DNA from 2 places in the Sphingomonas olei genome. Region 1 is predicted to be linked to the other one. Evidence: riboswitches for the same ligand, from Rfam matches in the RefSeq annotation. Region 1 holds a riboswitch; the other holds the start of a gene.
The links. Region 1 has a riboswitch for cobalamin ahead of ACH0BU_RS14825 (putative oxygenase MesX). Riboswitches for the same ligand answer to the same signal wherever they lie in the genome.
Positions count from the first base shown of each region.

Region 2: another riboswitch for cobalamin. It lies ahead of ACH0BU_RS10730 (TonB-dependent receptor plug domain-containing protein); the one in region 1 lies ahead of ACH0BU_RS14825 (putative oxygenase MesX).

Region 1 is NZ_JBIQEU010000017.1:41,909-49,064, reverse strand. It holds gene ACH0BU_RS14850 (hypothetical protein) at 83-352, opposite strand; gene ACH0BU_RS14845 (PepSY-associated TM helix domain-containing protein) at 349-1,941, opposite strand; gene ACH0BU_RS14840 (hypothetical protein) at 1,938-2,264, opposite strand; gene ACH0BU_RS14835 (TonB-dependent siderophore receptor) at 2,380-4,536, shown strand; gene ACH0BU_RS14830 (outer membrane protein) at 4,665-5,306, shown strand; cobalamin riboswitch at 5,389-5,612, shown strand; gene ACH0BU_RS14825 (putative oxygenase MesX) at 5,736-6,719, shown strand; gene ACH0BU_RS14820 (methionine synthase) at 6,746-7,156, shown strand, end outside.
Region 2 is NZ_JBIQEU010000008.1:63,121-70,276, reverse strand. It holds gene ACH0BU_RS10750 (homocysteine S-methyltransferase family protein) at 1-608, opposite strand, end outside; gene ACH0BU_RS10745 (ABC transporter ATP-binding protein) at 654-1,406, opposite strand; gene ACH0BU_RS10740 (FecCD family ABC transporter permease) at 1,397-2,365, opposite strand; gene ACH0BU_RS10735 (ABC transporter substrate-binding protein) at 2,362-3,183, opposite strand; gene ACH0BU_RS10730 (TonB-dependent receptor plug domain-containing protein) at 3,266-5,125, opposite strand; cobalamin riboswitch at 5,248-5,449, opposite strand; gene cobO (cob(I)yrinic acid a,c-diamide adenosyltransferase) at 5,471-6,085, opposite strand; gene ACH0BU_RS10720 (hypothetical protein) at 6,129-6,530, opposite strand; gene ACH0BU_RS10715 (hypothetical protein) at 6,595-6,789, opposite strand; gene ACH0BU_RS10710 (DnaJ C-terminal domain-containing protein) at 6,991-7,156, shown strand, end outside.

The DNA.
Region 1 (7,156 bases):
TGTGCCGCAAGTATCCGCGATCACAAGATTTGTTCAGAGATACTCCCGCTAACCTGTCCTTAAGTACAGGTGCCACCCGCCCTCACCTTGCCGGCCGCGCAAAGCTCCCCGCCGCTAGCCAGCCGAGCAGCGCCGCCCCGCCAAGCCACAGCATGAACGCCGCGCTGTTGCCCAGCGCAATGCAGCCAAGCGCCGGCGCACAGGCCCAGCCCACCAGCAACGATCGCGCCCGCCGGGTCGCGCCCCCGCCCTGCCCCGCGGCGCGGCGGCGCTTGGGATCGTCGCGGCACAACAGAAGGACGGCGGGCGCCGACAGCGCCAGTGCGACGAGGGCAAGCGCCAGCGTGCTCACGCCTCCACCGCCTCCATCCGCCGCGGCCGCTCGGGCAGCGTCAGCGGGCGCGCCTGCCAGCACCCCCGCAGCAGCCAGCCGCCAGCAACGCCAAAGGCCAGGTCAAGCGCGGGGATCACCGCTTGGCCCGATGCGATCGCCGCGGTCCAGCCCGGCCCGCCCGCAGCGACAAGCCGCAGCAGCGGCAGCATCAGCATCACGAGGCCGGTCGCACCCTTCAGCATGAGCGTCAGCGCATCGTTGCTGCGCGCCACCACGCCAGCGATGATCGCCACTGCAGACGCAATCAGAAAGGCGGTCGTCGTCCAATAGACCGCGCCGCCCTGCGGCATCGTCACGAGGAAGCCGGCCGCGGCCACCACCAGCCCCAGCGGCAGGCCAAACGCCACCACGGTTAGCGTCCGTTCGAGCCACGCAAGCGACCGCGCATCCTCACGCCGCCGCACCACCCACAACCGCATCCCGGTATAGGTGACGTAGCACATGGCAAATCCCAGCCCGAACCAGATCGCCTTGGACAACAGCCCCGCGAAATTGCCGAAATGGAGCGGCCCCATGATGCCGACCAGCGTCCCTCCGGCGGAGGGCCCCGCGCCGACCTGCGGCTTGGCGCGGATGAACTCGGCCGTGGCGCCGTTATAGAGCAGCGCAACCGGCTCCAGGTCGCCTTCCCGCGGATTGTGATAGCTGGTCACCGTGGCGTCGGCGCGCCCGAAATTCTCGATCGCGACAAAGGTCGGCACTTCGCCCGTGCGCCGGATCGCATCGCTGGTGATCCGGTCGAGGTTGCCGCTCGCCGCCGGGCGCGGATCGGGCGTGCCGGGATTGCCGAAGACGGCATGCTGCAGCGCCTCGACATCGCCGCCGAACGCCGCCGTCGCGACGACCGGAAGCCCGACCGTGCCGTAGAAGGAGAAGAAGCTGCCGGTGAACGCCAGTACGAAGGCGAACGGCAGGCTCCACGTGCCCGCCACGCTATGGCGGTCGCGCGTCGCCAGCACCGGCTTGGCACCGCGGCGCAGGGTGAAGATGTCCTTGAACAGATGGCGGTGGATCAGCAGCCCCGAAATGGCGGCGACCAGCATCGCCAGCCCCAGGATCCCGGTCAGCACCAGCCCCCATGGGTTGGGCACATGCAACCGGACGTGCGTGTCGACCAGGAAGGTGCTCAGCGCATCGTCGTTGCGCGGCCCGAACAGGTCGTCGATATTGCCGGTGGTGGCGTTCAGCACCCGCCCCTGATGGTCGAGCTGGTAGAAGACGCCGGCCTCGGTCGGAACTCCGTCAGCGCCCGTCTCGTGCCGGTGGAAGAACACGCCCAGGCCATGGTCGCCGGTCTCCCAGATGTTGACCGCTTCCCGATACTGCCGCGGCGTCTGCGCGGTCAGGCGGCGCAGCGTGGCGTCGACCGGCTGCGCGAAGGAGGATTTGGTCGCCACATGGCCCGCCGACCAGGCGCCGATCTCGTGCGCGAACACCGCCGCCGTGCCGGTCAGCACCACCGCATACAACAGCAGGCCGAGCAGGATGCCCGACCAGCCGTGGACCGCGACCATCGCCTTGGTCTGATCCTTCCTCAGTTGAATCATAGGTTCCTCTCCGCGGCAGGGGGCCCGGCCATCATGCGGGTGGCGACCAGTCCGCCATGGACCAGCAGCAATGCGCCAGCGACCAGCGCGACTCGCGTCAGGTTACGATCAAGGCAGGCGTGAAAAAACAGCAGCGCCCAGATCAGGGGCGCCATCACCAGCGGAATAGCCAGATTGTCGATTCCTGCGGCGCCGCCCGGCAGCCACAGCGGCATGCCGGCCAGCAGCGCCAGCGTCACGATGATCGCGCCCGGCCCGGCGAGCAGGATTCGCGCCCATCGCTGGCGGGCGTTCGGCTGCGCTGAAGGGGTCGGCTCGGCCATGGCGCAGCGAATAGAAACACGATCCGCCGATGGCAAGAAAAATGCTATTGATAATCTTTCGCACGCATTTAGAGGGCGCCGGCAACGAACGATTACATTTCTCGAAAGGGCGGACATGGCGAAACTGATCGTAGCGGCGGGGGTAGCAAGCGCGCTGCTGAGCCAGACCGCTCTGGCGCAGGAGGCTGCGCTCACCCCGTCCGGCGCCCCCGCCGCTACCCAGCAGACCGACGCGGCCACCACGCCGGAGGACGAAATCGTCGTCGTGGGCAGCAATGCCGGTACCAAGACCGAAACCCCGCTGACGCAGGTGCCCCAGCCGCTGACGATCATCGATTCGGGCACCTATCTTTCGCAGGGCGCGATCAACATCAGCGACACGGTGAAATACGCCGCCGGCGTGCTCGCCAACCCCTATGGCCGTGACACCCGCGTCGACGGGTTCAACGTGCGCGGCATCAATGCGCTGCAGTTCCGCGACGGCATGCGCGACATCTTCTCTTATTACGCCAGCATCACCTCGGACCCGTATAACTTTTCCCGTGTGGAAATCGTGCGCGGGCCTGCCTCGGTTCTGTTTGGCCAGGGGTCGATCGGCGGCCTCGTCAATCTGGTGTCCAAGGTGCCGGAATTTCGCACCGGCGGCGAACTCAACCTCGTCTATGGCAATTACAACCGCAAGGAAGCGCTGGGCGACGTCAACCTAGCCGTCACCGACACGCTGGCGGTGCGCCTGGTGGGCCGCGTGCGCGATGCCGACACCTATGTCGACAACGTCCCCGATGACCGCGTGATGGCCGCGCCTTCGATCCGCTGGCAGCCGACCGCCGCGACCGACATCATCCTGACCGGTCTGTACCAGGAGGACGATACCGGCTCGACCTCGCAGTTCCTGCCGATCGTCGGCACCTTCCGCCCCAATCCCGCAAACCCGGGCGCGCGGCTCGATCCCTATACGTTCGTCGGCAAGGCGGGGTGGGATCGCTACAACGGACGCTCACTGCAGGGCGGCGGGCAGCTGGTGCACCGTTTCTCCGACAATGTCCGGCTCAGCCTCAAGGCGCGCTACATCGACAGCGACCTCGAATATTTCACCCATTATGCCGACAGCTACACCAACCCGACCGATCCCTTTTCGGTCTATGGCACCGACGGTCGCCATATCGGCCTGACCGCTGATGCCAGCGACGCGCGGATGAACGTCTTCTCGACCGACAACAATCTGCAGTTCACTTTCAACACCGGCGCCAATGTCGAACACACGTTGCTTGTCGGGCTGGACTATAGCTGGAACAAGGTCGGAAAGCGGGGCGTAGCGCTGTCGCCTGCGCCGGAGGTCGTCGACCTCTATGACATCGATTACGATGCACTGCTGACCTACGATCCGACGGGTCCGTTCGTCAATGAATCGCAAAAGCAGCTCGGCGTGTACGTGCAGGACCAGATCCGTCTGTTCGACCGTGTCTCGGTGATCGTCGGCGCCCGCCGGGACCATGTCACCAATTCGTCGGGGCAGGAAGACAACGCCACCACCTTCCGTGCCGGCATTATCGGGGAGATCGGCGCCGGCATCTCGCCTTTCTTCAGCTATACCGAAAGCTTCCTGCCGATCGCCGGGCGGCTGTCCGGGCCCGGCGGTGTTCCGGGCAATCCATTCAGACCGCAGACCGGCACGCAATATGAAGCCGGCGTGAAGTGGCAGCCCGCGCCCACCACGCTCGTCACCGTCACCGGATTCCACATCAAGGAGCGCAACCGCGTCCTCTACCTCGCCAACAACGTGACCACTCAGTCCGGCGAGCTCACGACCAAGGGGTTCGAATTCGAGGCCAGCCACACGCTGCCGGGCAATTTCGAACTGCTGCTGAACTACGGCTACAGCGAGCTGGATTCGGAAGTGAACACCAGCCTCGATTACATGCCGCGGCACACCGCATCCTTGTGGTCGACGAAGACCTTCGCGACCAGCGCGGACGGTCCGCAGCTGCGGCTCGGTGCCGGCATCGTCTACAGCGGCAACAGCAAGTCGACCGGCCCGCTCGATCCTTATGCCCTCAACCCCGCGATTGCGCCCGGCACGCTCTACACGATCGTGACGCCCGCACGTACTACCGTGGACGCGCTGGCGGAGGTCAGCTGGAACCAGTGGCGTCTCGCGGTCAACGCGACCAATCTGTTCGACGAACGCGCCTTCGCCTCCTGCCTGGCGCGTGGCGACTGCTTCATGGCCGCGCCGCGCAACGTCATGGCGACACTCGGCTTTCGCTTCTGATCGGTTTCGGCGGCGCATTTCCACCATGCGCCGCGCGATACGTGCATCTCCCGATATGCCGTGGCTTGGGCCGCGCTTATGTCGCGGGTGTCGGTAAAGAGTGATCCGGCCAAAGAGAGTGAGGCGATATGAAGTATTTCATCGGGACCGCGCTTGCGATCCTCATCGCTGCGCCCGCTGCGGCGCAATCCGCCGGGGCGATCCAATCCAGCGGTCGCGTCGAAGCCCGGTTCGGCTGGGACCGGGGTGAGTTCAAGACTGAATTTCGCGACCCTCTGGTAGACATTTCCGACAAGAACGGAAAGAGCGGCGTCACTTACGGTATCGAAGCGGGCTATGACTATGTCACCGACAGCCGGTTCCTGGTTGGCGGCTATGTCGGGGTCGAGGGATCGTCCATCAAGGACTGCGACACCAGCCCGTTCGGCGATCGTGCCTGTCTGAAGGGCGGACGCAATTTCACCGTCGGCGCACGGGCGGGCTACGTCACGGACCAGGGCGTCGTCTATCTTAAGGGCGGCTATTCCAACGGCCAGCTGAAGTTCGAGGCCGATGATTTCGTCGATGACGAACGGGTGCGGTTCAAGGACAATCACGGCGGCTTCCATCTGGGTGCCGGCGGCGAGGTAATGGTCGCCAACAACGTCTATGGAAAGCTCGAATACGTCTTCACCAACTATTCGGCTGACAAGTTCGACGACGGCATCACCTATTCCAAATTCCGTCCGCAGCGGCATCAGGTCGTGGCCGGCATCGGCATTCGTTTCTGATGAATGCAGCGGCACGACCGCAGCGGACATCATGATATAAACATATCTTTATATCAGCATTGACAGGGCTGGTTGGATGATGTTCAACCGGCCCTGTCGAGGTTCCCCATCCCAGGCGTGGCGATGGGGCTAAGACGGGAAGCCGGTGACGTTCCAGAAGGGGCGGATTCCGGCGCTGCCCCCGCAACTGTGAGCGGAGAGCGGCAGTTCCATTTCGTGTCACTGGGCCCTGTAACGGGTCCGGGAAGGCCGGAACTGCCGTGTTGACCCGCAAGCCAGGAGACCTGCCTCCGACGCGATAACGTTCCTCGGACGGGGGTTCCTCCGGTGGATCGCGCCGGAGAACCGTGGATGGTGACTGCCATCGCGGACCATCGATGACGTGCGCGCTCCCTCTGGCTCCCCTGTTCGTACAACAGCAGGTGAGTCATGACGAACAGCGGTTTCACGTTCACGACCAGCAGCATCCCTTTTGACGAGGACTATCAGCCCGGCGACAGTACGCGGCTGACCACCAACTTCGCCAATCTGGCGCGGGGCGAGGCGCGGGCAGAGAACCTGCGCAACACGCTGCGGATGATCGACAATCGCTTCAACGCACTGATGCACTGGGACAATCCCGGCGGTGATCGCTACGCCCTCGCGCTGCGCATCGTCTCCGCTCACCTGGCGATCACCGATGGCGACCCGGTCGGCCTGCCGCTGATCGAGATGCTGGCGACGACGGTGCTCGACCGGCAGAGCGGCGCGTGGACCGACGGCATGACCGGCAACAGCCTGTCCTCCTACATCCGCGACTATGATTTCAGCATCCGCCTGCCCGATTACCAGCGGCGCAGCCCATGCGGCGGTGCGCCGGAGGGGTTCGGCGAGTTACATGGCAAGCTGTTCCGGCACTTCTTGGGCTCCAGCGCCTATCGCGACCAGTTTGGCAAGCCGCCGGTGTTCTGCCTCAGCGTCTCCAGCCGCGAGATCTATCATCGCACCACCAACTCCCACCCGGTCCTGGGCGTGGAGTATCGATGCGAGCATCACTCCGCGACCGACAGCTATTTCGCCAAGATGGGCCTCGCGGTGCGCTATTTCATGCCGCCGCACGCCGCCGCCCCGCTCGCCTTCTACCATCAGGGTCGGCTGCTCGACGATTATACCCATGTCGAACTGGCCAGCACCGTCGCGACGATGGAGACCTTCCAGAAGATCTACCGGCCGGAAATCTACAACGCCAATTCGGTCGCCGCGCATGACTATCGGCCCAGCCTCACGCGGCAGGATTATTCGCTGACGCGCATCGCCTACGACCGCGAAGAACGCAGCCGCCTCGCCGTCGCGCAGGGCCGCTTTGCCGAGGAACATGTCATCCGCCCGCATGGCGCGATGCTCGAACAATGGTCAGCGACGTGCGGCCTGTGACCCCCATTCACCCAAGGAATCCAATGATGACCACAGTGTTGCCGACCACCACCGCCGGCAGTCTGCCCAAGCCCGCGTGGCTCGCCACGCCGGAGACGCTCTGGTCGCCGTGGAAGCTCGCCGATGCCGAACTCGCGGATGCGCAGCGCGACGCCCTGCGGCTTGCGGTGGATGATCAGCGCCAGGCCGGGATCACCATCATCGGCGACGGCGAGCAGACCCGCCAGCATTTCGTCACCACCTTCATCGAGCATCTGAACGGCGTCGACTTCGATCGTCGGGAGACCGTGCGCATCCGCAATCGCTACGACGCCAGCGTGCCGACGGTAACCGGCCCCGTGTCGCGCCCCCGTCCTGTGTTCGTCGATGATGCCCGCTATCTGCGCGCGCAGACCGATCAACCGATCAAATGGACCCTCCCCGGCCCGATGACGATG
Region 2 (7,156 bases), on a different contig from region 1:
TCCTGCGCGGCCATCACGCCGGCCTTGGCGTTCAGCGTGTCGAACACCGTCTCGATCAGGATGAAGTCCGCCCCGCCCTCGATCAGCGCATCGGCCTGTTCGCGATACACCTGCTTCAGATAGTCGAAGTCGATCTCGCGAAAGCCGGGGTCGTTGACGTCGGGCGACAGCGACAGCGTCTTGTTGGTCGGCCCGATCGCGCCGGCGACGAAGCGGCGGCGGCCGTCACGCGCGGCATATTCGTCAGCGATACGGCGCGCCATGGCGGCGCTTTCGACGTTGATCTCGCGCACCAGATTCTCGGCGCCATAATCGGCCTGGCTGATGCGATTGGCCGAGAAGGTGTTGGTTTCCGCGATATCGGCCCCCGCCTCGAAATAGGCGCGGTGGATCGATTCGGGCACCTCCGGCTTGGTCAGCGCGAGGATGTCGTTGTTGCCCTTCTGGTCATGGCCAAGGCCAAGCGTGCCGGCATAATCCGCCTCCGACAGCTTCCAGTTCTGGATCTCGGTGCCGAATGCCCCGTCGGTGACGAGGATACGCTCGCGCGCGGCATCGAGCAGGGCTTCGCGGGCGCCCTCGGGCGCAAGACTGGCGTGGCTGGGCATGAAGCGCAGCATATAAAGATATCTTTATATGTTCAAGCCAGGTGGTCAGAGCCTTTCATCAGGCACGATCACGCGGCGGCCGTCGGCGCGTGCGAGCACCTCCACCCCAACCCCATAAGCCGCGGCGAGGTGCGCATGCGTCATCACCCTGTCGGTGGCGCCATGCGCGAGCACGCGGCCGTCCTTCAGCAGCAGCACCTCGTCGGCGATCGCGGCGGCCTGGGTCAGGTCGTGCAGCACGACGACGACGCCCATCCCGCGCGTCGCCGCATCCCGCAGCAGCGCCAGCGTCTCGAGTTGGTGCAGCGGATCGAGGCTGGCGAGCGGCTCATCGGCGAGCAGCCAGCGCGGCTCGCCGGCCAGCACCCGCGCGAGCAATACACGCGCGCGTTCCCCACCCGACAGGCTGCGCACCGCGCACTCGGCCAGATCGATGGTGTGCGTGGCCGCAAGCGCCCGCTCCACGGCCGCCGCGTCGCCGTCGCCGTGCGGCAGGCGGCCGAGCGCGACCAGATCGCGCACACGCATGTCCCAATGCACCACCGAATCCTGCGGCAGGTAGCCGATCGCCTTGGCGCGCTCGCGCGGCGACAGCGCGGCGACATCGACGCCGTCGATGCTGACCGCGCCACCCTCCACCTGCACCAGCGCGGCGGCGGCGCGCAGCAGCGTGCTCTTGCCCGCGCCATTGGCGCCCAGCACCACCGTCACCCGGCCGAACGCGAAGGCAGCGTCGACGCCGTGAAGGATTCGCCGCCGCCCGAGCGTAACGGCCAGATCGCGGGAGATCAGCCCCATGACCGCCCCCGCTCACCCAGCAGTAGGGCGAGGAAGAAAGGCGCGCCGATCAGCGCCATGGCGACGCCCAGCCGCACCTCACCCGCACCGGGCACCAGCCGGCAGAGCGTATCCGCACCGAGCACCAGCGCCGCCCCCCCCAATGCGCTCGGCACCAGCAGCGCAGAGGGCCGCGCCCCGACCAGCGGGCGCAGCAGATGCGGCACGACCAGCCCGACGAAGCCGATCACGCCGGTCACTGCGACACCGGCGCCGACCGCCAGCCCCGTTCCCGCGATGACCAGCGCCTGCAAGCGCCTGAGGTCCACCCCCAGCGATCGCGCGGCATCGCTGCCCAGCGTGAGCGCGTCGAGGCTGCGCCCGGTCAGGAGCAGCAGCACCGCGCCGGCCAGCATGAAGGGTGCGGCATGGGCCAGATCGGCGAAGCTGCGATCGGTCAGCGCGCCCATCAGCCAGTCGAGCACCTCGGCCACGACATAAGGATTGGGCGCGATCGAGATGAGAAAGGCGGTAAGCGCCGCAGCGAGGCTGGCCAGCACCGATCCCGCCAGCACGAAGGCGGCCGGGCTCTCGGCGCGCCAGGTGAGCGCGGCGAGCAACGCCATCGCCCCGATCGCCGCCGCCATTGCCGCAGCGAACACGCCCCATTGGCTCGCCACCCCCAGCACCAGCGCGGCGACCGCGCCCAGCGCCGCGGCGGAGGACACGCCCAGCACGCCGGGGTCGGCGAGCGGGTTGCGCAGCCATCCCTGAAGCACCGCGCCCGACAGGCCAAGCACCGCGCCAAGCACCGTCGCCAGCAACGCGCGCGGCAGCCGCAGTTCGGCGATGATCATCCAGCGCGGATCGCCCGACCACCAGGCGTCCAGCGGCACCCACGCCTTGCCCGCCATCAGCGAGCCGGCGAACAGCAAGAGGACGAGCAGCAGCAGGGCGGCGTTCAGCGGCACGCGGCTCATGCGCCAAGGCTCCGGCGGATTGCGGCAAGCCGCTCCAGCGCAGGCGCGATCGTCGGCCCGCCGCAATTGACGAGCGTGCGGGGGAAGGACGCCTCGCGGGTCGCTGCGCCGCTCGCCGCGAGCAACCGGCGACGCATCGTCGCGGTGCGCCCGCCAGCGTCGGGGGACAGGATCGCCGCGGGTGGATCGGCAACGATCGTCTCCACCGGCAACCGCCCGGTCATCGCCAGGCCGTAATCGGCGGCGGCATCGCGCAGCCCGACGTGGCCCATCATCTCGTGCAGCAGCGTGCCGTCACCATTGGCAAGGTCGCCGCCGATGAACAGCAAGGCGGACGGGCCGGGCCCGTCGCCACGTGTCGCTGCCAGCGCGCCGGCGATTCGCGCGTCGAGCGCTCCGCCCCGCCGCGTTGCGCCGACAGCGGCGGCGACCTCGGCGATCTGCGCGCGGCTGGCGGCGATCGTCGTGGGGGAATCGAGGTACAGGGTCCGCAGCCCCGCGCGCTCAAACGCCGCGCGGGTCGCGGGCGGCGTGAAGCTGCTCGCGATGACCAGATCGGGCGCGAGCGCGATCACCTCCTCCGCCGTTCCTGCGGTGGCGCGAAACTGGCGCGCCACGTCGAGCGGGAGCGAGGTGGCGCGGGGATCCTGCGAATAATGGCTGATCGCGGCGATCCGCTGCGGCGGCACCAGCGCGAGCAGCAACTGGTCCGCGCACGGGTTGAGCGAGACGATCCCGCCACCCCGCTCGCCAACGCGCGCCGGCGCCGCGCCGGAACAGCCGGCGAGCAACAGCGCAAGGAGCAGGATCAGCCGCATCGATCGTCAGCCTACCGCCCCCGTCCCCGCCCCGTCGCGATCAAAATGAGCGCGATGGGGCGGGAGCGGGCGCGGTGACGCCTCAGTCCAGCTTCACGCGCAGGCCGCCATAGGCCGCGCGCCCGATCGTGCCGTAATTGGCGACCACGCGGTAATCGGCGTCGAACACATTCTCGACCCGGCCATAGATCGACAGGCGGTCATTCAGCGGCAGCTCGACCCGCAGGTTCGCCAGCGTATAGCCGTCGAGCCGAACGCGATTGGCCGCATCGTCGAAACTGTCGCCTACGGTCAGCACGGTCGCGCCCAGCGCCAGCCCGAAGGGGAAACGATAATCGGCCGACACGCTGACGCTGTCCGCCGGCCGGCGCGCCAGATCGTTGCCGACCAGCCCGGCGCTGCGGTTCTCGCTGTCGACATGGGTATAGGCGGCGTTGATGGTGAAGCGATCGACCGGGCGCATCAGCAGCGCGAACTCGGCGCCCTTGGCGCGCGTGCGCGCGATGTTGCTGTAGGTGAAGGTCAGCGCGTCGAAATCGATCTGGTTGCGCGTGTGGCGATTGAAATAGGTCGCGCTGGCAACCAGCCGGTCGTCGATCAGCCGCTGCTCGATCCCTGCGTCCCAGCTCTTCGCGGTTTCCGGGTCGAGCGTCGGCGTGCCGTAGAAGGGCGCATACAGCTGGTACAAGGTCGGCGCCTTGAACCCCTCGGCATAGCTGGCGCGCAGCGTCGTGCCGGTGGGCAGCGTATAGGCGGCATTGGCGGCAAAGGTGGTGCGCCCGCCAAAGGCATCGTCATCGTCGTGGCGCACGCCCCCGGTGATGGCGAGTCCCGCGACCGGCGTCAGGATCACTTCGCCCCACACGCTCGTCGTGCCGCGGCTGAACCGGTCGGTGGCATCGGCAAGGCGGGTCGTCTCATGCTCCGCGCCCAGCACGACGCGGATCTGGTCCGTCGCCTGCAGATCGCCCTTGTAGGTGTAGCGTTCGCTGCGCCCGCGCGACAGGAACAATGGCGCGGCGCCGACATCGGGGTCGTAATTGTCGCGGTCGATATCGGCGATCTGGAACGCCAGCACGTTGCGGAACCGGCCGTCGAGGAAATCGGCGTTCAGCCCGGCATAGCCGTACAATTCCTGCGCCGTGGAATATTCGCGCGTATCGGCAAAGGCGAAGGCGGGCGCGGGAAAGCCGTCGAGGTCGGTACGGCTGTCCGCCCAATACCCACGCAGGTCGAGCCGGATGTTGGGCGCGAACGCCACTTCCACCCGGCCACTGGCGCCATATTGGCGATAGCCGTCCCGCTCGATGCCGCGATCATAAGCGGAAATGCCGTCAGTGCGCAGGTACCCGCCGGTGAGCGCACCGGAGACGATCCCGCTGCCGCCCGAAATGCCGCCGCTGGCGAACAGCGTATCCATCGCGCCATATTCGACATTGCCGCGCGCGCGCAGCTGCTGCGTCGGCGCCTGGGTGATCACGTTGACGACACCGCCGATCGCCTGGCTGCCCCAGGGCACCGAATTGGGCCCGCGCACCACCTCGACCCGCTCGACCGAGGCGGTGAGCAGATTGGCGAAATCGAACGCACCGCCGGGCGAGGAGGGGTCGTTGACGCGTACGCCGTCGATCAGCGTCAGCGTCTGGTCGGCCTCCGCGCCGCGGATGCGCACGTAATTGACCGTGCCCACCCCGCCGTTGCGAGTCATCGTCACGCCCGGCGTCGTCTGCAACAGGTCGCTCAGCACCACCGTCTGCCGCTGTTCGATCGTCTCGCGGTCGATGATCGTCACCGCCTGGCCGGTGGTGTCGACATCCTGCGGCACGCCGCTGGCCGTCACCACGATATCGCCGCGCGGCGGCGCTTCCTGTGGCCCCTCCTGCGCCAACGCAGGTGCGGCGATCAGGGTGGCGGATGCCGCCAGCCAATGCATGGTCTTCATTGTTCTTGCCCCAACAAAAGGGCTGCGGCCGGCGCCTTGCACAGCGCCGCCGGTCAGCCGATCCCTCTTGTCGTTCGCTCGAGGGTTTCGGCCTCGTCCGCCCGGCACACCCCGTCCGCGCGATGGATCGACGTGCGACCGGCAGGTCTCCTGGCTCTCGGTTCACCGTGCCGCCCGGCCTTCCCGGAAGCCTCAAGCCTCCAGTGGCGCGGATGGGCGACACTCGCCGATCACAGTTGCGGGGGCAGCGCGGGATCAGGCTGTTGGCCCTTCCCGACTTCCCTTTTCATCCCGTCTCCGGGAACCGTTCGCGGCCGCGCCCCTAGGATCAGCGGCCGGGGCGCGTCAATATTCGACGCCCTTTTGCGCGTTGAAGCCGGCGTTGAACGGGTGCTTCACCTCCCCGAATTCGGTGACCAGATCGGCGATTTCGACCAGCTCTGCCCGCGCGCCGCGCCCGGTGATGCAGATATGCTTGGTCAGCGGCCGCTCCTTCAGGAACGCCAGCACCTCCGCCGACGGCAGCGTATCGTCGGCAAGCACGATGTTGAGTTCGTCGAGGATCACGAAGTCGATCTCGGGATCGAGGATCAGTTCCTTCGCCCGCTCCCAGCCGCGGCGCGCCGCGGCGATGTCGCGCGCACGATCCTGCGTGTCCCAGGTGAACCCCTCCCCCATGCTTTCGAAGCTGACGAGGTCGGACGGGTGGTCGGTGAAGAAGTTGCGCTCGCCGGTTTCCCACGTGCCCTTCACGAACTGCAGGATCGCCACGCGCATCCCCCAGCCGACCGAGCGGATCGCCATGCCGAAGGCGGCGGAGGACTTCCCCTTGCCGTTGCCGGTGTGGACGATCAGCAGCCCGCGCTCCAGCGTGCGGCGCGCCTGCATCTTGTCGCGCGCCACCTTCATGCGGCGCATCCGTTCATTGTGCCGGGCGTGATCGTCGGGTGCGTCGGTCATCCGCGCGCTATCGTCATGTGCCGCGCAGCTGGCAACCGCCGGCTCATTTCGCCGCGGCAGGCGCCTTCTTGTAGGGCACGAAATCGCCGAGCACGACGAAGCCGCGCGGGATGCGCGACGTGCGATCGAGCAGCTGGAGCGAATCGGTCCGGCACAATTGCGGGCCGGCCCAGCGGTTCAGCAGCGCGTCGAAATCGTTGAGCTGGTCAGCGCCGGTCTGCGGCTCGTTGAGATACAGGGTGCTGCCGACGCGGTAGATGATCGCTTTCTTGTCGATGATCTGCGTTGACGTGATCGCGGTGGTGCTGATGCAGCGCACCGGCTCCCCAGCGACGCGCCCGGCGAGCGCCTTTTGCAATTGCACCTCCGGCGTGTCGCGCGGGGCTGCGGTGGCGGGAGCGGCCAGCACGGCCGCGGCGAGAAGGGCGGGTGCAAACATCTTCATGCGACAAGGCTGCGCCCGGCTTGCTGAACGCACGCTGACCATCGACAGGCCGGCGGCAGCGCGATCAGCAGCGTGCGCAGACCTGTTTCGCCATCGGCGGCACGCCCTCGCCGTCCAGCGTCACCAGCGCGGCATTCAGGTGAAGGCTGGTGGTCGACAGCCCCAGCATGTCCGCCATGCGCAGCGCCTCGCGGACGACATCGATCAACGGCCGGCCGGCATCGGCATATAGGTCAGGGGAGCACAGGTCGGATTGCATGGCGCGCGCCCTAGCCGCGTCGGCACGGCGCGGGAACCCCGCGGGCGGTAAATACCGCCGGGCGGAACGTTCCACCGGCCAGGCTGCTCGATCGCCCGCACAGCAAAGCCCTCCCCTCACGGATGCGGATGACGGATAACCTGCATTGCACTCGCTCGGGCGCTGCCCCACATAGCCGGGTAACACACCAACGGGGCAACAATGGCTGATCCATATTCGACGCTCGGCGTAGCGCGTGGCGCCTCCGAGGCCGAGATCAAGAAAGCATATCGCAAGCTCGCAAAGGAGCTGCATCCCGACCGTAATCAGGACAATCCCAAGGCGGCGGAACGCTTCAGCCAGGTCACCAATGCCTATGACCTGCTGA